Regions from separate parts of the Photobacterium sp. AWH4_225 genome, predicted to be linked through region 4. Evidence: predicted binding sites of a transcription regulator. Region 4 holds the regulator's gene; each other region holds the start of a gene.
What was found. Region 4 encodes CRP, which controls carbon source genes, mostly activating them, when cyclic AMP is high. Its sites were predicted from a motif close to TGTGANNNNNNTCACA; they were not measured.
Positions count from the first base shown of each region.

Region 1 (5,313 bases), 3.1 Mb from region 4:
TACGATTCAGATCGGTGATACCTTCACTCAGGGTGAAAACCTGAAGTTTGCCGGTATCCCTAACTTTGCTCCGGAACTGTTCCGTCGTATCCGCCTGAAAGATCCACTGAAGCAGAAGCAGTTGCTTAAAGGTCTGGTACAGCTGTCGGAAGAAGGCGCGGTACAGGTGTTCCGTCCGCTGCAAAACAACGACTTGATCGTTGGTGCGGTCGGTGTGCTTCAGTTTGACGTGGTAGTTGCCCGCCTGAAAGCGGAATACAACGTTGAAGCTATCTACGAAGGCGTTAACGTGGCAACAGCCCGCTGGGTTGAGTGCGATGACACCAAGAAGCTGGAAGAATTCAAGCGCAAGAACCAGTCTAACCTAGCGTTGGATGGCGGTGATAACCTGTCTTACATCGCACCGACTATGGTTAATCTGAACTTGGCCAAAGAGCGATTCCCTGATGTTGATTTCCGTGCCACTCGCGAGCACTAATTCGCAATAAGTCACGGGCATCCAGCTCAATATCGAAGCCGTCACATTGTGGCGGCTTTTTTTTGTACTTTTTGTGAAGCCTACCTCTACCCGTAGGGAATGGGTCTACTATTCTGGTTATGCACGTTGGCGCAGCACAACAATAAGGATGATGGCATGAACAGGGCAGACGGACTTGAGGTTTCATTGAGCACCGCATTGGCGGCGGACAACCAGATATACACCTTGCCTGGCGAGGCGTTCCCGCTAGGATCCTCGGTTCGCGAGAACGGGGTTAATTTTAGTGTCTACTCCAAAGATGCGACACGGGTGACCTTGCATCTGTTTGCCAGTGCCGATGCCACCGGCCCCTTTCGCTCGTTTGAGCTCAGTCCGGCGCTGCACAAGCGAGGCCATTACTGGTTTATCTTTGTCGGCAATATCGGCCATGGACAGTATTACGGCTTTCAGGTCGATGGCCCGTGGCTGCCCGAGCGAGGGCTGCGTTTTGACAGCGACAAAATTCTTATTGATCCCTATAGCCAGGCGGTCGGTTTTGGCCGCAACTACAGCCGCCAGCGGGCTATCGACACAGGCAGCAACATGGACGCCTGCATGAAGAGTATCGTGGTTGATCACTGCGGCTTTGATTGGCAGGACGATGTCGCCCCGCGCCATTCGCTGACCGATACCATCATCTATGAGATGCATGTCGCCGGCTTTACCCGCCACCCTTCCTCTGGCGTAGTCTCGACCAAAAAGGGGACGTTTTCGGGGATCATCGAAAAAATCCCGTATCTCAAATCGCTCGGTGTCACAGCCGTTGAGCTTATGCCGGTGCAGCAGTTTGACGTCGATGATGCGCCTGAAGGGCGGGATAACTACTGGGGCTATAGCCCAATCAACTTCTTTGCCGTCCATGCCGACTACAGTGTCGAAAAGGCCCCTCTGAGTGCCATTGACGAGTTCAAGACCTTAGTCCGCGAATTGCACAAAGCGGATATCGAGGTGATCCTCGATGTGGTGTTCAATCATACTTCGGAAGGGGATGAGCACGGGCCGACGTTTTGCTTCAAGGGGCTTCAAAACGGCGCCTATTACCTGTTGGACAAGAAGACGGGATCCTATGGTAACTACAGCGGCTGTGGCAATACCTGCAATGCCAACCACAGTGTGTTGCGGCGGATGATCATTGATGCGTTGCATTACTGGGTGACTGAGATGCATGTTGACGGTTTCCGGTTTGACTTGGCCTCGGTACTGGCCCGCGACAGCCAGGGGCACCCAATGAAGGAGCCGCCTCTGTTGTGGTCGATTGACTCGGATCCTATTCTCTGCAGCACCAAGATCATTGCCGAGGCTTGGGATGCGGCCGGGTTATACCAGGTCGGCTCTTTCATCGGGGATCGCTGGAATGAGTGGAACGGGAAATTCCGTGACGATGTCAGGGCATTCTGGCGTGGGGATGCCGGTTATGTCAGCCGGTTTGCCTCACGAATTTTGGGCTCGCCAGACATGTACTGCAGCCACCACCACTCGCCGCACCGTTCAGTCAACTTCATCTGTGCCCATGATGGTTTTACCCTCAATGATCTGGTGAGCTACAGCGAGAAGCACAACGAGGCCAACGGTGAGGGTAACCGCGACGGTGACAACCACAACCTGTCGAGTAATTACGGGGTCGAAGGACCGACCGCGATTGCAGAAATAGAATCGCTGCGCCATCGTCAATGTAAGAACATGCTGGCGACCTTGTTCCTGGCACTTGGCACCCCGATGCTCAATATGGGGGATGAAGTGCGCCGGACCCAACAAGGCAATAACAACGCTTACTGCCAAGACAATGAGCTAAGCTGGTTTGACTGGGGGCTGGTGGATACCCATAGTGACTTGCTGCGCTTTGTGACCCTGCTTAGCCAGTTGCGTACTGCCGAGCCGACCATCGACTGGAACATGCATATGTCACTCAATTCGGTGCTGGAAGATGTCGGGATACGTTGGCATGGTATCCAGCCGGATCAGCCGGACTGGTCGGAAAATTCCCATTCTATTGCGCTGACGGTGTATCACCCGATCACCCAGGATGAGCTGTATGTGATTTGTAATGCCTTCTGGGATCCGCTTGAGTTCACCCTGCCGGATCGTCATTGCAGTGATTGGCACTTGGTGATTAACACTGCCAAGCCATCGCCTCATGATATTTATCCTATTGATGAAGCACCGCTCTATACCCGCGATACCATATTGGCGACTGGGCGTAGTATGATCGTCATGGTTGCCAAGGCGACACAAGCGACGAAATAGACAAAGCAATAGGCCAATAACTGTTAGGAATGATAACCATGATGTCGTTGATAAAGCGTGGGGTAGCGGCGTATGACCGCTGGTGTGAAAAGATGGGACTGGTACCCGAGAACCGCCGCTGCTGCGCACCGGTTCGTTACGATACCGATGACCCGCGCCACCCCGCTAACAAGCAGGGGAGTTGTTCAGTAAAGGCCAAATCGCATGCTGATTGACAGTCACTGTCATTTCGACTTCGCGCCGTTTTGTGATGATCCTGAATACTACTTGGGATTAGCACAGCAGGCCGGGGTCGAAAAAATTATTATCCCGGCCGTCGGCCAGCGCAACTGGCAGGCGGTTCGTCAGCTGGCAGCGCGTTTTCCCAGCCTGTATTTCGGCTTGGGGTTACACCCTTTCTTCAGCGCTGAGCACGATGCTAATGCCTTGGAGCAACTGGAATCAGAGCTGGTTGCAGAGGCGACGTTGCGGGAGAAAGATCACTCTCGCTGCGTTGCTGTCGGGGAATGTGGGCTAGACTTTGCCATTGCGGATGCCGATCGGGATCAACAGATTTCGCTATTAGTCGCCCAACTACAGTTGGCCAACCGCTTTGAGCTACCGGTGATTATGCACTGTCGCAAGGCGTTCCCAGAACTCCTTCGGGTTTTGAGGCAAAATACGCCGATTGCGGGTGGGGTATACCATGGTTTTAGTGGTAGCTATCAACAAGCTAAGCAACTTATTGATCTAGGTATCAAAATTGGTGTCGGGGGAACGATTACCTATCGCCGAGCCAACAAGACTCGCAGTACAATAGCGGCACTGCCACTAGATGCATTACTGCTGGAGACTGATGCGCCAGACATGCCCGTGGCAGGGTTTCAGGGAGAGCCAAACCGACCCGATCGGTTAGTGAATGTGCTGGATGAACTTTCAGCGATCAGAACGGAAACCGAACAGGAAATTAAGCAGGCAACTAGCTTAACCACCGCTGAACTTTTCCGTATCTGGATGTGAATGAACATCACAAAATAAACGTTTGCGTAAAACGTTTGCGTGAAAGTGTGATGAGTCTCACGTTTGGAATTGAACTTTCACTCTCTTTCCTTGCAAAGTGTGAAGTCGGCGTTATTTTATCCGCCGCAGCATGAGTATAATGCGCCGGACTCTTAATTGAGCCGAATTGTCGAGACGCCAAACTTAACTAAAGGGAAGCCATAAACTATGAGCATGTTTATGAGCCTGGTTGGGATGGCAGTACTGCTAGGTCTTGCAGTACTACTATCTGATAACCGTAAAGCTATCAATCTACGTACTGTGGGTGGTGCATTTGCCATCCAATTCTGTTTGGGTGCATTTGTTCTTTATGTACCTGTTGGCCGTGACGTGCTATATGGCATGTCTACAGCTGTTGCCAACGTTATCGCTTACGGTAACGACGGTATCAACTTCCTATTCGGTGGCCTGACTTCAGACAAAATGTTTGAAGTATTCGGTGGTGGCGGCTTCGTGTTTGCCCTACGCGTACTACCAGTAATCGTTTTCTTCTCTGCACTGATCAGCGTACTTTACTACCTGGGCATCATGCAGGTTGTGATCAACATCCTAGGTGGTGGTCTACAGAAAGCGCTAGGTACTTCTCGTGCCGAATCAATGTCTGCAACAGCTAACATCTTCGTTGGTCAAACGGAAGCACCTTTGGTTATCCGTCCGTTCGTACCAAAAATGACTCAGTCTGAGCTGTTCGCGGTAATGTGTGGTGGTCTGGCGTCTGTAGCTGGTGGTGTACTAGCGGGTTACGCATCTATGGGTGTTCCTCTAGAGTACCTAATCGCCGCTTCATTCATGGCAGCTCCTGGTGGTCTTCTATTTGCTAAGATCATCAAGCCTGAAACTGAAGAAGCTGTTGAGCAGCTAGCAAGCGACGCGACTGCAGGCGACGACAAGCCAGCTAACGTTATCGACGCAGCGGCAGCGGGTGCATCTTCTGGTATGCAGCTAGCACTAAACGTTGGTGCAATGCTTCTAGCATTCATCGGTCTAATCGCGCTAATCAACGGTATGCTAGGTGGCATCGGTGGTTGGTTCGGTATGCCTGAACTGACTCTAGAGCTTATCCTAGGTTACGTATTCTCTCCTCTTGCATTCCTAATCGGTGTGCCATGGGAAGAAGCAACAATCGCTGGTTCTTTCATCGGTCAGAAACTAGTTGTTAACGAATTCGTTGCTTACCTGAACTTTGCCCCATACCTAGCGGAAGGTGCTGCAGTTACTCTATCTACGAAGACTGAAGCAATCATCTCGTTCGCTCTATGTGGTTTCGCAAACCTATCTTCAGTAGCAATCCTACTGGGTGGTCTAGGTGGTCTGGCGCCAAGCCGTCGCCACGATATCGCACGCTTCGGTATGAAAGCTGTTGCCGCTGGTACGCTTTCTAACCTGATGTCTGCAACTATCGCAGGTCTATTCATCAGCCTTGCTTAATTCAAGCGAGCTGAAAGCCTGATAAAACGCCGCGGGAAACCGCGGCGTTTTTGTATTTCTGGCTAGAGGCGAAGAGCCTGGCTAGG
Region 1 covers NZ_JBSWTF010000001.1:3,350,009-3,355,321, reverse strand. Annotated here, with positions in the region: gene prfC (peptide chain release factor 3) at 1-478, shown strand, start outside; gene glgX (glycogen debranching protein GlgX) at 635-2,761, shown strand; gene ACXAD4_RS15600 (DUF5363 family protein) at 2,800-2,976, shown strand; gene ACXAD4_RS15595 (TatD family hydrolase) at 2,966-3,760, shown strand; gene ACXAD4_RS15590 (NupC/NupG family nucleoside CNT transporter) at 3,968-5,227, shown strand.
Region 1: a site for CRP is predicted at 3,807-3,822, ahead of ACXAD4_RS15590 (NupC/NupG family nucleoside CNT transporter). Genes of this name have one in related genera too.

Region 2 (5,313 bases), 3.2 Mb from region 4:
TATTTCACATCTTCATAACTTATTACCGGAGGAACTGATATGCAAAGTAGTATCTTTATGTCGCACACCTGTTCGTTCGGTGATACCTGCGCCAAACCAAATCATTAACGGCAATCCGCTGTGTAAATGGGCCGCGGATTTCTGTCGCGGCTAGTTAAGTTTTGCTTATGTTGTCAGCCTGATCGGCAGGATCTGTGTCCCTCTTATTAACTTTAAATTAAATGGAGAGCACAATTATGCGCCACTCAGTCTATTTACGCCTTGCAGTCTTTCTTGTTCAACTTGATGTTAAACGTGAGGATGCCCTATGGCGGCGTGAACACCGTCGTATCCAAATCAACCTGCCATACCACCTATCAGAGCATTTGCTTAAAGATATGGGGATTGATAAAGACCACCGTATTGCGCAAGACCTCTTGAACACATCGGCCGGTCGTAAGGTGCGTCATTTGAGACGGGAATACAAATCTAGACTTGTCACGTAACGCTTCCCCCCGTAAATGGTTTGCGGGGGGAGAGAAATATGATCAACTGTTAGCAATAGGTATAGGCCGTCACGGCTTGTAACATTTACCAACGCTTTGCGACGAATGTGGCCTAGAGCCCATGGAGAGGGTTAGGTAAAGTAGCCGGGCATCAACAAAGGTGTCTACCTAAGTTGGTTGAGCTAATGTTTTTCGGCCCCCGTATTACGGGGGCTTTTTTTTGTCTGTCGTTTACCAGGGGAGGGGATCACGGACAAGGGTTGGAATATTGGGTGCCAACTTCCTGTAGGTCTTGTAGGACCGCTTCAGTCAGTTCGACATCCAGACTGTCGATATTGGCATTGACTTGTTCGAGAGTGGTGGCACCGATGATATTGCTGGCAACGAAAGGACGTTGGTTGACGAATGCTAACGCCATTTGGGCCGGATCCAAACCATGCTTATGAGCAACGTTGACATAGGCTTCGGTGGCGGCAATGCCCTGTGGCTTGAAATAGCGCGAGAAGCGTTCGAACAAGGTACAGCGTGCCCCTTCCGGACGAGCACCGTTGAGGTACTTGCCACTGAGAGTACCGAACGCAAGTGGTGAGTAGGCCAGCAGCTCTACCCCCTCATGGTGGCTGATTTCCGACAACCCGACTTCGAAGCTGCGGTTGAGCAGGTTATACGGGTTCTGGATGGTGACCACACGAGGCAAATTGTGCTTTTCCGCCAGACGCAGGAACGACATCACGCCCCAAGGGGTTTCGTTGGAAAGACCGATGTACCGGATCTTCCCGGCCCGGACCAGTTCATCCAGGGCGGCGAGCGAGTCGGTCAGGGTAACCCCGGAATGATCTTCCTGGTATTGGTAGTTGAGTTGACCAAAGCAGTTGGTTTCCCGCTGCGGCCAATGGATTTGGTACAGATCGATATAGTCGGTTTGTAGCCGGTTCAGGCTAGCTTCTACCGCATCGTGAATATTTCGCCTGTCGAGGGCCATTTCTGGTCGGATATAAGGCGTATTACGCGGCCCAGCCACTTTAGTTGCTAAGACCACCTTGTCTCTGTGGCCAGTTTTTTTCAACCAGTTACCAATATAGGTTTCGGTTAACCCTTGGCTCTTGGCATTGGGAGGAACAGGGTACATTTCTGCGGTATCGATAAAGTTGATCCCGCGTTCAAAGGCCAAATCAAGTTGGCTATGTGCCTCTTGCTCGTTGTTCTGTTCACCGAAGGTCATGGTGCCGAGGCAGATCTTGCTGACCTCAAGGTTCGAGTGTGGGATCTTGTGGTATTTCATTAGCCCTCCTTGGACTCAGCAGATGTTCTTGTTTCGACTATAGCGCGAGTTCCAGAGTGTGAGAAGTCCCACAACACCCTACCGAGTCTCTATCCTGATCTTGCTGGGTGGAGGATTGTGACCAATAGTTAAGCTTTATAGGATGGGCAATGTTGGGGAGAGGCGATAATGAAGCTGTCACAGTTGAAGCACTGGACAAAAGCAGGCAACGGGGCTATCCCCGCGTGTATCCTGACAAGCTACGCAGGGTGTTCCGATTACTTGATTGAGGTTGAGTACAAACATCACCTTGAGCCGCTCAAGACCGATAGCGGTGAGATGGTCAAGTTCCAGTCGATTGAGCAGGCAGGGGATCTATTGCGGCCGCTGGGGATCACCAGTGTGACGCTCAGGGTCATTGATCCCTATGACGAATTCTCGCCTGATGGCCAGGTGAGTAACTGCCGGGAAGACATGACAATCGCACTCTAGGATGCCAACAGGATTACAGGATAAAATACTTTTCCAGCAGGCCGGCAGTGAAATGGGTTTTGAGGTAAAAGCCACGCGGCAGGGTTTTGATCGGCTGGCCATTGGCCCCATAGGCTTCCGTCAGTGCTTTGCTGTTGGCTGCTTTCGGGCGTAGCTGCAATACTTCGCCATGACGCGCAGTGATTTGTTCAACCTGGCCTAGCACTATCATATCCATCAACTCTTCCCAGTCCTGCCGAAGCTGCTGTTCTTCCTCTGGTGATGGGCTCCATAAAAGCGGCGATCCGACATGGCGATCCGCCAAAGGGATATCCCGCTCTCCTTCCACCGGGATCCACAGCACCCGGGCAAGCTTGTGGCGGATATGACTGTTTTCCCAACGTAATCCTTGTAGACCGATCAGCGGTGCAACGCAGACAAAAGTGGTTTCAAGGGGCTTGCCATGATAACCCACGGGGATCGTCTTGAGTTCAATGCCAAGCTCGGCAAAGTCTGGTACAGGTTTGCTGCCAGCCGTGGCCCCGAGGTGCCATTCCAGCAGTTGCCCTACCCAGCCTTTATCCCGACGCAGATCAGGCGGGACAGTGATATTGGCCATGTGCGCTAGCTCACCGAGGGTCATCCCGGCCAGTGCATTGGCTCGCGTCAATAATTCCTGTTCTGTCTTTGGCGTCGGTTGCATGTGGTCTACCTTCTTTGTGGCAGGCGATCCTATCATAGCTGTATTCAAGGATCCTATTATCTAGTTATCCACAGGCATGAGGGTGAAAAAACTTTATTTGGTTGAATATGTATTTTTATACAGGGGTTGGTTGCTAATTTGACCAGTGGTGTGATGGTTTTTTGAGTGGTTGATGCTTTTTGATGTGGATAAAATGATGGGTGGTTGATCTTTGACCGATCTAGAGTTGTGGCAGAAATGATCTTGTCACAATTGAAGGTGAATATTCATTATTGCTGATTTAGTCTATGTTTATTAAGGTTTTTTGCTTTGTTGCTGGTGAGGTTTTATGACTGGCTCTACAGCAAGATTAGAACAGTAACTCACTGGATTGACGGCTTCTTCACAATTCTATCCACAGAAATCGTGTATAAATGTGGGCTGGGTCTCATTGTGGTGTTTATAAAGTAGCCAGGAGCTGAAAGTTATCCAGATTATGAGGCTTGGCTAGGAAAATAGAAGGATAAATAACAATGTTTGTTTACCCATTGGATTGTCTGTGAAAAAATCACTATTAATAGAGATTTAATTGAGGTCGTCCAGTGATTGATGGCGATGGGTACCGCCCAAATGTGGGTATTGTGATCTGTAATAGCCATGGCCAAGTATTCTGGGCTCGACGATATGGACAACATTCCTGGCAGTTTCCGCAAGGTGGCATCGACGAGGGGGAAACCCCTGAACAGGCCATGTTCCGGGAGCTTTACGAGGAAGTAGGGCTAACTAAGAAGGATGTACGTATTGTGGCGTCAAGCCGCCATTGGCTTCGCTACAAGTTACCCAAGCGACTGGTGCGCTGGGATTCTAAGCCAGTTTGTATCGGGCAAAAGCAGAAATGGTTTCTGCTCAGTCTAGAGTGCGATGAGTCAAAGGTGAACATGCAGCGTGGCAGCACGCCTGAATTCGATGGTTGGCGATGGGTCAGCTATTGGTATCCGGTGCGGCAGGTTGTGTCTTTCAAGCGAGATGTCTATCGCAGAGCATTAAAAGAATTTGCTGCCATAGCAATGCCTTTTAAAGAGCGCAAAGAACGAAAAAAGCGCCGGGGCAAACGCGGCTAGGCCAGTTGGTAGGGAGCGGGGCGGATTATGCTGACGCAACTAAGAGAAATTGTTGAAAAGGTGGCGACGGCCCCGAGTCTGCTTGATGCCCTGGAACAACTGGTGATCAGCACCTGCAAGGCAATGAAAACCGAGTGTTGCTCGGTGTATATTGCCGATCAGCAGCGCCAGCGCTTTACTTTGATGGCAACCAAGGGGCTGAGAAAGCCCCACCGTCATGTCGGCCTGCCTTTCGGCCAGGGTTTGGTGGGTCTGGTTGCCGACAGGGCCGAACCGATTAATGTCGCCGATGCGCGACACCACCCCCACTTCAAACACCTTCCCGGCATCGGGGAAGAGTCATTCAGTTCCTTTTTTGGTACACCGATCATACACCAGCGCCAAGTGCTGGGTGTGCTGGTGATCCAGCAGCGTGAACAACGTGAGTTCGACGAAAGCGAAGAGTCGTTCATGGTTACCTTGGCCGCGCAGCTGGCGGTGTTACTGGCCCATGCCAAGGCACAGGGGATGTGGCCGGATCAGCACAACGGTTTGCACCTCGTCGGCTCGGCGGCGTCAACCGGAGTCGCGGTTGCCCGCGCGTGGTGGGATGACAACCAGCCGCGTTTAGAGCTGGTGGCGCCGGCCTCCTGTTTGGATCGTGAGGAAGAGCAAGAGCGTTTAAGTATCGCCATTGAGCTGGCAAGTGCTGAATTCCGTCGCCTGCGCAAGCGCTTTGACAGTGAGCTGCACAAGGAAACTTTGGCGATTTTCGATTTGTTCAGCCACCTGCTCAATGATCCCATGCTGCGCAAGGATCTGTTCCATAAGATCGCCGGCGGTGATTTGGCCGAATGGGCGATCCGCCAAGTGGTCGAAACCTATTCTGCCCGCTTTGCCAATATGGAAGATGCCTACCTCAAGGAGCGGGCACAGGATATCCGTGAACTTGGTCAGCGGCTGTTGTTCTTTTTGGCCAATGAAGAAGTTACCGAGCATGCCTGGGATGAGCCGGTGGTGCTGTTGACCCGTGAGCTGACTGCTGCCATGTTGGCCAGTGTCCCTCGCGATAAACTGGCTGCCGTGGTATCGCAGGAAGGTGCTGCGAACTCCCATGCCGCGATACTCTCCCGCGCCCTCGGGATCCCTGCGGTAATGGGGGTTGATTTTGTGCCGGAGAAAATTCACAACAGTCAGGTCATTGTCGATGGCTACCGGGGCGATCTACTGGTCAACCCCAACCGCCACGTGTTGGCTGAATATCTTCGCCTGCAAAAGGAAGAACAAGAGCTGGCCGCGGTTGTCGAAACCGGG
Region 2 covers NZ_JBSWTF010000001.1:3,407,501-3,412,813, reverse strand. Annotated here, with positions in the region: gene ACXAD4_RS15870 (hypothetical protein) at 237-485, shown strand; gene ACXAD4_RS15865 (NADP(H)-dependent aldo-keto reductase) at 733-1,767, opposite strand; gene ACXAD4_RS15860 (DUF6482 family protein) at 1,936-2,238, shown strand; gene mutH (DNA mismatch repair endonuclease MutH) at 2,252-2,920, opposite strand; gene rppH (RNA pyrophosphohydrolase) at 3,502-4,020, shown strand; gene ptsP (phosphoenolpyruvate--protein phosphotransferase) at 4,048-5,313, shown strand, end outside.
Region 2: a site for CRP is predicted at 3,335-3,350, ahead of rppH (RNA pyrophosphohydrolase). Genes of this name have one in related genera too.

Region 3 (5,313 bases), 720 kb from region 4:
TCAACACACTTACCATCTCGGTAATATACTTTCTTGCCGACAAAAATAAAGTGATCAATGTCTGCTCCTGCAGGTGCAGTTGCATCGGTGACCAAAACAAGTTTGTCGCCTTTCATGCGGTGGGCCATGCGAATGTTGGCATAATCGACATGGAAACCATCGGCAATCACGCCGGTATACACTTCAGGTGTGTCGTAAATGGCCCCTACCATTCCCGGCTCGCGGCCAGCAATTGGCGTCATCGCATTGAATAGGTGAGTAGCGAAAGTAATTCCTGAGGCAAAGCCTTTACGGGCTTCAACATAGGTGGCGTTGGTGTGGCCAGCTGATACCACGATACCGGCTTCAACCAGTTGCTCGATATGGCTATGGTCGTTTTGTTCCGGCGCTAAAGTTACCTTGGTCACTACATCGGCGTTTTCGCAGATGGTGTTGATCATCTCGTTGTCTGAGCGACGGATATGGTCAACAGAGTGGATGCCTTTTTTCATCACATTGAGGTATGGACCTTCAAGATGCAAACCTAGCGAGTGATTGTTGTACTGGCTCTGGTAGTCACGCTCTGCAGCAATGGCTGCTTTCATGTCTTCATCTGAAGAGGTGATAAGCGTCGGCAGGAAGCTGGTGCAGCCTGATTTCAGGTTGGCACGGTGCATGGTGTGGATGGTATCAGCGTTGATTTCGTCATTGAGCATGACGCCACCACAGCCATTCAGCTGGAGGTCGATGAAGCCGGGCGTAAGGTTGGCACCATCAAGATCACGGATTTTGATATCCGCAGGCAGTTCTGAAACAGGGCAGACAGCGTGAATGTTCACGCCGTCAATAATGACGGCGTGGTTATTCAGCACATCGCTACCGGTGTAAATACGGCAATTGGTTAGCGCGTACATGAATAACTCCTTAATTACAGGTGTTTGATGTTTTTAGCTTCTAGCTCTTGGAAGTACTTAACCGTCTTCACCTTCAGCTCTTGCGTAGATGGCTCATCACACACAATCAGTGATTTAGGATGAAGCTGTAGCGCTGATACTGTCCATAGGTGGTTCACAGAACCTTCAACCGCGGCTTGCAGGGCTAGCGCTTTGTTGTGGCCTGTTACCAAGATCATGATTTCTGCTGAATCTAGCAGCGTACCTACACCGATAGTCAGTGCGTACTTAGGTACCTGGTTGATATCACCATCGAAGAAACGAGAGTTCGCGATGCGGGTGTCTTCCGTCAAGGTCTTGATACGGGTACGAGAGGCTAGTGAAGAAGCAGGCTCGTTGAATGCGATGTGGCCGTCGTTGCCCACGCCACCCATAAAAAGGTTAATTTTGCCGTATGACTTAATTTTGTCTTCGTAACGCTGGCACTCAGCATCAACATCTTCTGCATTACCATTCAGCAGATTGATGTTTTCTTCTTGAATATCAACGTGATTGAAGAAGTTGTTGTACATAAAGCTGCGGTATGACTCTGGGTGGTCAGCCGGAATGCCAATGTATTCGTCCATGTTGAAGGTAACAACATGCTTGAAACTTACTTCACCTGCTTGATAAAGCTCAATAAGGCGCTTGTAAGTTGCTAGCGGGGTGCCACCTGTCGGTAGGCCCAGGACAAAAGGACGTTCCGCTGTTGGCTTAAATTTGTTAATACGATCAGCAATATAGCGAGCAGACCACAAACCTACATCTTTAGCTTCATTCAGTGGGATTAGTCTCACAGTGACACCTCATTCCATATGTAAATTACAATTAAATCATAGCGTGTTATCGCATTTGTTTTGCATGATAAAATAAGTTTTATGATCGAGCTAGCAAAATCGCCTGTTAATTACCCTTACTGGTGACTGAGATCACAAATGATGACCTTTTAATTTGCGGGGCGAAATAAAATTCTTAAACTGCAAGTAACTTAATCGGGTAGCTAAAATAAGTTATCCAACATCGAATCTAAGAAAACCATAGGGGGAACTAAGGGTGAACATTCTTGGATATTTTCAAAAAGTAGGTAAAGCGCTGATGGTGCCAGTCGCCACGCTACCTGCAGCAGCAATTCTAATGGGTATTGGTTACTGGATTGATCCAAACGGCTGGGGTGCGAACAGTGCACTTGCTGCCTTCTTGATCAAAGCTGGTGCGGCAATCATCGATAACATGTCAGTACTGTTTGCAGTGGGTGTTGCTTACGGTATGTCTAAAGATAAAGACGGTGCGGCAGCACTATCTGGTTTCGTTGGTTTCCTAGTTGTTACTACGCTACTTTCTCCTGGCGCTGTTGCTCAGATTCAAGGTATTGACGCAAGCGCAGTACCTGCGGCCTTCGGTAAGATTAACAACCAGTTCGTTGGTATCCTAGTAGGTATCGTATCGGCTGAAATCTACAACCGCTTCTCACATGTTGAGCTGCACAAAGCGCTAGCCTTCTTCTCTGGTAAGCGTCTTGTACCTATCTTGACTTCTTTTGCTGGTATCTTCATTGCGTTTATTCTGATGTACGTATGGCCAACTGTTTACGGTGGTCTAGTTAACTTCGGTGAAGGCATCCAAGGTATGGGCGAGCTAGGTGCAGGTATCTACGCATTCTTCAACCGTCTACTAATCCCAGTGGGTCTACACCACGCACTGAACTCTGTATTCTGGTTTGATGTTGCTGGTATCAACGATATCCCGAACTTCCTAGGTGGCGCGAAGTCAATTGCTGAAGGCGTAGCGACTCCGGGTGTAACTGGTATGTACCAGGCTGGTTTCTTCCCAATCATGATGTTTGGTCTACCAGGTGCTGCACTAGCTATCTACCACACGGCTAAAGCGAAGAACAAAGAGAAAGTTGCTTCAATCATGATTGCTGCAGGTTTCGCATCATTCTTCACCGGTGTTACTGAGCCGCTAGAATTCTCATTCATGTTCCTAGCACCAGGCCTATACGTACTTCACGCCTTCCTAGCGGGTATCTCTGTATACATCGCGGCGTCAATGCAGTGGATTGCTGGCTTCGGCTTCTCTGCAGGTCTTGTGGATATGATTCTGTCAACGCGTAACCCGCTAGCAACTAACTGGTACATGCTGATTGTACAGGGCCTAGTATTCTTCGGCCTATACTACGCAATCTTCCGTACGGTTATCGTTAAGTTCAACCTAAAGACTCCTGGTCGTGAAGACGATGAAGAAGCTTCTTCTGAAGTAGCTGGTTCTCAGGAAACTGGCGAGCTAGCTAAGCAGTACATCGTTGCGCTAGGTGGCGTGTCTAACCTAGAAAACATCGACGCATGTATCACTCGTCTACGTCTAACACTGAAAGACAGCAGCCTTGCTGACGAGAAGACGCTGAAAGCACTAGGTGCAATGGGTGTGGTTAAGCTAGGTTCAAACAACCTACAGGTTATCCTTGGCCCACTAGCTGAAATCGTTGCTGGCGAAATGAAAAAAGTATCGCCAAACGAAGATCTATCAGCGGTAAAACTTCCTTAATGACTTAGTCCTAAGTCATAGATAACGACCCTATCGGCCTCCATTCGGAGGCCGATATTGATTCAGACTCAACAATCACCTGTTACCTCACACCATTTAAGCGATTACCTCCCTTGTCGGCGATGCCGCGATTTCAAGGGCGATTCTCGGTGCCTGCGGTTTCAGATCATTGTTATGTTTGTTTGCCCGAGAGGGTACCAACGGTTGGTACTGCCTCGGGGTTTCGGGATAAGGAGTTACTCGTGAGAACATTCAAATTAAGCCTACTGGCCACTGTGGTTGCAATGACAGCAACAGGTTGTGCTTCAGATTCAACCCGCTCAAATACGCAGACTGATCAGCAAATTGCTGATGCATTGGCGGCAAATTTGGGGGTGAATTACCAAGTTGTCACCAATCATGGAGCAAACGAGGGACTGAAATGTCGTGAACTGGCTGCCGAGTGGGCGTCGTGTGATTTGATCAACCTGACGTTGACCAACAATGGTCCGGCTCTGAACGATACTGACTGGAAAATCTATTTTCACAGTATCCGTATGATCCTGGATGTTCAGAACGACCAGTTCAAAGTGACCCATATTACCGGTGATCTGCATACCTTGGAGCCGACGGATAAGTTCCAGGGCTTCGCGGCCGGAGAAAGTGTGGTGATCCCGTATATCGGCGAATACTGGACGCTGTTTGAAAATGACTACATGCCACGAGCCTACGTCGTGGCTGGTGACTCCGAGCCGAAGACACTGCAGAGCATGGACAGCGAAGACCCGTCGGCGTACCTGTCAGCCATTGATGGCGAGAACTGGAAGCGTACCCCTGCAGATAATAATGTTCTGGCGACGGCCCAGTCGCGCTTTGAGAAAAACAGCGATGTCGAACTGCTAGCCAAGGAAGAGCTGGCGGGAAGCATCATCCCGACACCGCTGGAAACGCGCTTGACCGGCGGCGAAGTGTCACTTGCCAACGGGATCCGTATTGATAACCAGGCAATCCCAACCCCAATGCTGGCAGCGGCCACTGAGCGCATGGCAACCTTAGGGGTGGATACCCAGGGCCAGTATCCGGTTAAGCTAGTGCTGGATCCCCTGCGCTTTGATAAGGCTCATAAGGTTTCTGGTGCCTACCAGCTCGAAGTCAGTAAAGGCAGCACAGTGATCACAGGTTATGACTACCAAGGAGCTTTCTATGGCTTGCAGTCACTGATGTCGCTGATGGGAACCGGCACCGAGCAGACAATCCCAACCTTGAAGGTTACGGATGCTCCTCGCTTTGACTACCGTGGGGTGATGGTCGATGTTGGCCGTAACTTCCACTCGAAAGACGCGATTTTGCGTACGCTTGACCAGATGGCAGCGTATAAGATGAACAAGTTCCACTTCCACCTGACAGACGATGAAGGTTGGCGTATTGAGATCCCGGGCTTGCCTGAGCTAACGGATATCGGCGGTCAGCGTTGCCATGACTTGTCGGAAACATCCTGTTTGTTGCCGCAGCTGGGATCTGGTCCGGAAAATAATAACTTTGGTTCTGGCTTCTACAGTAAGCAGGATTATCTCGATATCCTGGAATACGCCAAGGCTCGTGGTATTGAAGTGATCCCGGAAATCGACATGCCGGCCCACTCCCGCGCAGCGGTTGTAGCAATGGAAGCGCGCTATCAGCGTTTGGCCGCTGAAGGGGACTTGGCGGCGGCGAACCAGTACCGCCTGATGGATCCGCAAGACACATCCAATGTCACTACGGTGCAGTTTTACGACAAGCGTAGTTTCATCAACCCATGTATGGACTCTTCGCTGAACTTCGTTGATAAGGTGATCACGGAAGTGGCGGCGATGCACCAGCAAGCAGGCATGCCGCTCAA
Region 3 covers NZ_JBSWTF010000001.1:920,225-925,537, forward strand. Annotated here, with positions in the region: gene nagA (N-acetylglucosamine-6-phosphate deacetylase) at 1-893, opposite strand, end outside; gene nagB (glucosamine-6-phosphate deaminase) at 908-1,708, opposite strand; gene nagE (N-acetylglucosamine-specific PTS transporter subunit IIBC) at 1,965-3,455, shown strand; gene ACXAD4_RS04725 (beta-N-acetylhexosaminidase) at 3,740-5,313, shown strand, end outside.
Region 3: a site for CRP is predicted at 1,830-1,845, ahead of nagE (N-acetylglucosamine-specific PTS transporter subunit IIBC). Genes of this name have one in related genera too.

Region 4 (5,313 bases):
CGACCGGGTGCGCAAACAATTGGAAAGCGGAGAAGCGGTAATTGTGTACTCCGAGCTGCACGAGACCATCGACATCAAATCCAAGCGCCAATTGGGACACGGTTAACCCTTCCCCAACTTTCGCACACCCTGCATTTTTGGCATCCCGGCTTGACCTGACCGCCCAGCCCTGTTAATAACTCTTTCCGTTAATGTTAACGACAGGGTATGTCATGTCTGCAAAACACCCCATTATTGCAGTAACAGGGTCCTCGGGGGCGGGAACGTCCACCACCTCCGAAGCATTCCGTAAGATGTTCAATATGATGAGCATCAATGCTGCTTGGCTTGAAGGTGACAGTTTTCACCGCTTCACCCGTCCGGAGATGGACGTCGAGATCCGCAAGGCCAAAGAGCAAGGCCGCCATATCAGCTATTTCGGTCCGCAGGCCAACGACTTCCCATTGCTGGAAACCTTCTTCCGCCAATACGGAGAAGACGGTAGCGGCCAGTTCCGCCGCTATCTGCACACGTTTGACGAAGCCGTACCGTATAATCAAATGCCGGGAACATTCACCCCTTGGCAGACGCTACCGGAAAATACCGACTTGCTGTTCTATGAAGGGTTGCACGGTGGCGTGGTTGATGGCGAGGTCAATGCCGCCCAGCATGTTGATCTGCTGATTGGCATGGTGCCAATCGTCAACCTCGAGTGGATCCAGAAGATCGTCAGGGATACCCGGGATCGTGGTCATTCGCGCGAGGCCGTGATGGAGTCGATCGTGCGCTCGATGGACGACTACCTCAATTACATCACCCCGCAGTTCTCCCGCACCCATATCAACTTCCAGCGGGTACCGACAGTCGATACCTCCAACCCGTTTAGTGCCAAGGCGATCCCGAGCCTGGACGAGAGCTTTGTGGTGATCCGCTTCCGCGGGATCAAGAACGTCGACTTCCCTTACCTGCTATCGATGATCCAAGGCTCGTTTATGTCGCGCCACAACACCCTGGTAGTGCCCGGCGGCAAGATGAGTTTTGCAATGGAGCTGATCATGCGACCGCTGATCCAGCAACTGATTGATACGGGGAAAATAGGATAAGAATATTGAGGCTAGAGCCCCCTTCACTAAGTGAAGTTGCCTTTGGTCCCATAGGGCCTATTGGTTCTATGGTTCTATGGTTCTATGGTTCTATGGTTCTATGGTTCTATGGTTCTGCAGGATATCTCTTCCCACAGAACCGCAGTACCATAGGGCCTTAGTGCCGCTATTACTCTTCCACCACCTCATACGAATGGGTCATTTCGACCCCTTCGCCCAGCATCAGGCAAACTGAACAGTATTTTTCCAGTGAATCGGCAACAGTTTTTGCCACAACGGCTTCGTCCAGGTTTTCACCCGTGACCACAAAGTGAAGGTTGGCGGTAGTGAAAATGCGAGGTGCCTGCTCACGACGAACCGAATTGATCTGCGCCTCACAGCCGGTAATTTTCTGTCCCGCAGACTTGAGTCCATCAACCACATCCACCGAGCTACACCCACCAGCAGCCATCAAAACCAGCTCCATCGGGCTTGGCGCTTTTTCGCCACCATTGCCGTCCATTACCACACTGTGGCCGGAATTTGACTGTCCTAGGAAGGTCATATTTTCGACCCATTTGACTCGTGATTGCATTGCTTTCTCCTTACAACTTTTACGGGCTTTCGGCACTATCTAGCAACTGTGTGATCATGTGCACACTTATGACTACAAAATGGCCTTTTCACATAGATCAATATCAAGAAAAGCGCGCCGAAAAAAGATAAAATCTGAACTAATTATTCACGTGAGCTTGCAGCCCAGCGGTTGACTGAATATCCTAAACGACGAACTAATTATGGTTAGGCCCAGCCGCATTATGAAGGACGTCGTTGTTGGGCAACAAACGCAGAGGAAGTTAGTAATATGGTTCCAGGTAAACCTCAAACAGATCCAACTCTAGAGTGGTTTCTTTCCCATTGCCACATTCATAAATACCCTTCAAAGAGTACTTTGATCCACGCGGGTGAAAAAGCAGAGACGCTCTACTACATCGTCAAAGGTTCTGTTGCGGTCCTGATCAAGGATGAAGAAGGTAAGGAAATGATCCTGTCTTACCTAAACCAAGGTGACTTCATCGGTGAATTAGGCCTATTCGAAGAAGGCCAGGAGCGTACCGCTTGGGTTCGTGCTAAGACCCCTTGCGAAGTCGCAGAAATTTCTTTCAAGAAATTCCGCCAGCTTATCCAGGTAAACCCAGACATTCTAATGCGCCTATCTGCGCAAATGGCTAGCCGCCTGCAGGTGACAAGCCAGAAAGTCGGTGACTTGGCATTCCTGGACGTAACAGGCCGCATCGCACAGACGCTATTGAATCTGGCTAAACAGCCGGATGCAATGACCCACCCAGACGGTATGCAAATCAAGATCACTCGTCAGGAAATCGGCCAAATCGTTGGCTGTTCTCGTGAGACCGTAGGTCGTATCTTGAAGATGCTAGAAGAGCAGAACCTGATTTCTGCCCACGGCAAAACTATCGTTGTTTACGGTACGCGCTAAGCTGTTAGCTGTCCGTAAAACGCACCAATATCCAAAAGCCGCCTTGTGCGGCTTTTTTATTACCCTTACCTTTCCCATTTCATGCTTTCAGGGCATTACTGTCTACCACGTCACTGTTTTTGTACTTGTATCTGCTTTACTTGATGCTACATTGTGCATATCAACCTCATCACCTGTAATGGAATACCGGTATGGACATCGAACGCTTTTCACCACATAGCACACATCACTTACATCGCGGTGTGATTTCGCCACTGCCTGATACCATCGAAATGACCGGGTTCAGTGACAGCCGCCACTATCTTGAACAGCACGAGAAGGTGAAGCGCCACACACCGGAAGCCCATTTGGGCTATCCGCTCGACAGCCTCAAACATTAATGCCTAAGCGTTAGACCCAAGAAGCCAAGCATTAAAAAGGCCTATGGCAATGATCGCCACAGGCCCTTGATGCCTTTCACTTATTCATCTCGGCACTGGTCCAATGAAGAAGCGACTAAATGAAAGAACGGCTAATTGGCATCGGTACTTTCGAAGATCTTATCCGCCGACGCTTCGACAAAGCCGGTATACAGCTCACCGTCTTCTTTCGGATATCGCTTGGCAAACTCATAGAAACCACCAGGAACAGTGTAGACCCCATCGGTAAAGCCTACTTCTACCCTGTCGGCCATGGTTGACGACTGCTCGAGCATCACTTCAGGGCTGCCCTTGACCTCACCACCAGAACTGTTGATGTCAAACCCGTTGTGACGCAGCAGGTGATTGACCTCAGCGACCTCGGTGAACTGCTCTAGCTGGTTAATGCTCACTGTAAAGTGGTTGGCACCGAAACCATGGGCAGCGAGCCAACCTGCATACTCGCTTTCTGCCGCCAGTAGCTCGTAGGTCGCATAATCCAACTCCCATAACCGCCCGCCATAGAGGAAGGCCGGATCATGCATCGCCTGCTCGGGTACCTGTTTAACCAAATCCCTGACGGTTTGTTGTAGCAGGGAGCTAAACTGTCCTACCATCAGTTCGCTGATAAACACTTTGGGAGCCAGCGGATTGGGGTGCTCGAAGTGCTCGGCATACAACTTCTTGGCCTCGAAACGGTAGCGGCCGCAAGGCTTGTAGCCAATCGCGATGAACGGAGCTGCCAGTCGGTCGAGACCAACCTGCGGCAGATTGAATGTCCGCAGCGCAATGTGATCATTGAGCAGCGGCTCTTCTTCGGTCAGCAGATCATGAACCTGAGCGGCTGACGGGCACAGGCGTTGGATATAATCCTGCCATAACCCGGAAAATAGTTGCTCTACCCTTTCCATGTGCTCGCTATCCTCTTTGGCTGGTGAATGATTGACGGCCATCAAAGCGTGATGCCCGGTGATAGCTGGGCGGGTAGCTCAGTCTGCTCACCTTCCATCGATGCCATCGGGTACGCACAGTAGTCTGCCGCGTAATAGGCACTTGGTCGCAAGTTGCCAGACGCTCCCGGCCCACCAAATGGCGCATCACCGCTGGCTCCGGTTAACTGGCGGTTGCGGTTAACAATCCCGGCCCGAATATGCTCGATAAAGTATTGCCACTCGCTATCATCGGTCGATACCAAGCCGGCAGACAAGCCATAGCGGGTGTCATTGGCTTTTTCCACCGCCTCATCTAGCTCGTGGTAGCGAGCAACCTGCAGCAGCGGGCCAAAGTATTCCTCATCAGGCAATTCAGCAATCTGGCTGACCTCAATGATCCCCGGGGTGACAATTGCCCCCTGGCCACGGGTGGCCGCTAGCAGTGCTTCGCCGCCAAGCTCAACCAACTGCGACTGGGCCTGCATAATATTATCAGCAGCCTGGACCGAGACTTGTGCTCCCATAAACGGTGCCGGCTCGTCAAACTGACCACCGACACGGATCTGTCTTGTCAGTTCAAGCAAGCGTGCCAGAATTTGGTCTCCCTCCGCGCCATGCGGCAGGTAGAGACGACGTGCGCAGGTACAACGCTGACCGGCACTGATAAAGGCAGACTGAATAATAGTGTAGACAGTAGCATCCAACTCGCCATAGTGACGGGAGATCACCATTGGGTTATTACCGCCCATCTCGAGTGCCAGCATCTTGCCTGGCTGGCCGGCAAACTGGCGGTGCAGCAAATGGCCGGTATTGGCACTGCCGGTAAACAGCAGGCCGTCGATGCCCTTGGCGCCTGCCAAAGCTTCCCCAGTCGCCCGTGCGCCCTGGACCAAATTGATCACGCCGTTAGGCAAGCCTGCCTGTTGCCATAGCTTCATGGTCTCTTCGGCAACTTTCGGGGTCAGATCCGACGGCTTGAATACCACAGTGTTGCCTGCCAACAATGCCGGAACAATGTGGCCGTTGGGCAAGTGGCCCGGGAAGTTGTAAGGACCAAATACTGCCATGACCCCCAATGGACGGTGGCGAAGCACAGCCTGGGTGCCGGCGATGTCTTTTTGCTTTTCGCCGGTCCGCTCCTGGTAGGCACGCAGTGATATCGCAATCTTGCCGACCATGGCACCGGCTTCAGTACGGGTCTCCCACAGCGGTTTACCGGTTTCCTCAGCAATGACCACAGCGATAGCTTCGCTGTGCGCTTTGACTAGCTCGGCAAAACGCTCAACAATTGCCTGGCGCTCGGCGAACGGTGTGTTGCGCCAGCTAACTAATGCCGTTCTCGCTGCTGACACAGCCTGCTCTACCTGTTCGGCAGTGGCAGAAAGCCCTTGCCATACCACTTCACTGCTATAGGGGTTGAGCGA
Region 4 covers NZ_JBSWTF010000001.1:203,111-208,423, reverse strand. Annotated here, with positions in the region: gene ACXAD4_RS01045 (YheU family protein) at 1-106, shown strand, start outside; gene ACXAD4_RS01040 (phosphoribulokinase) at 213-1,082, shown strand; gene ACXAD4_RS01035 (OsmC family protein) at 1,252-1,656, opposite strand; gene crp (cAMP-activated global transcriptional regulator CRP) at 1,927-2,559, shown strand; gene ACXAD4_RS01025 (hypothetical protein) at 2,751-2,939, shown strand; gene ACXAD4_RS01020 (2-oxoadipate dioxygenase/decarboxylase family protein) at 3,071-3,868, opposite strand; gene astD (succinylglutamate-semialdehyde dehydrogenase) at 3,910-5,313, opposite strand, start outside.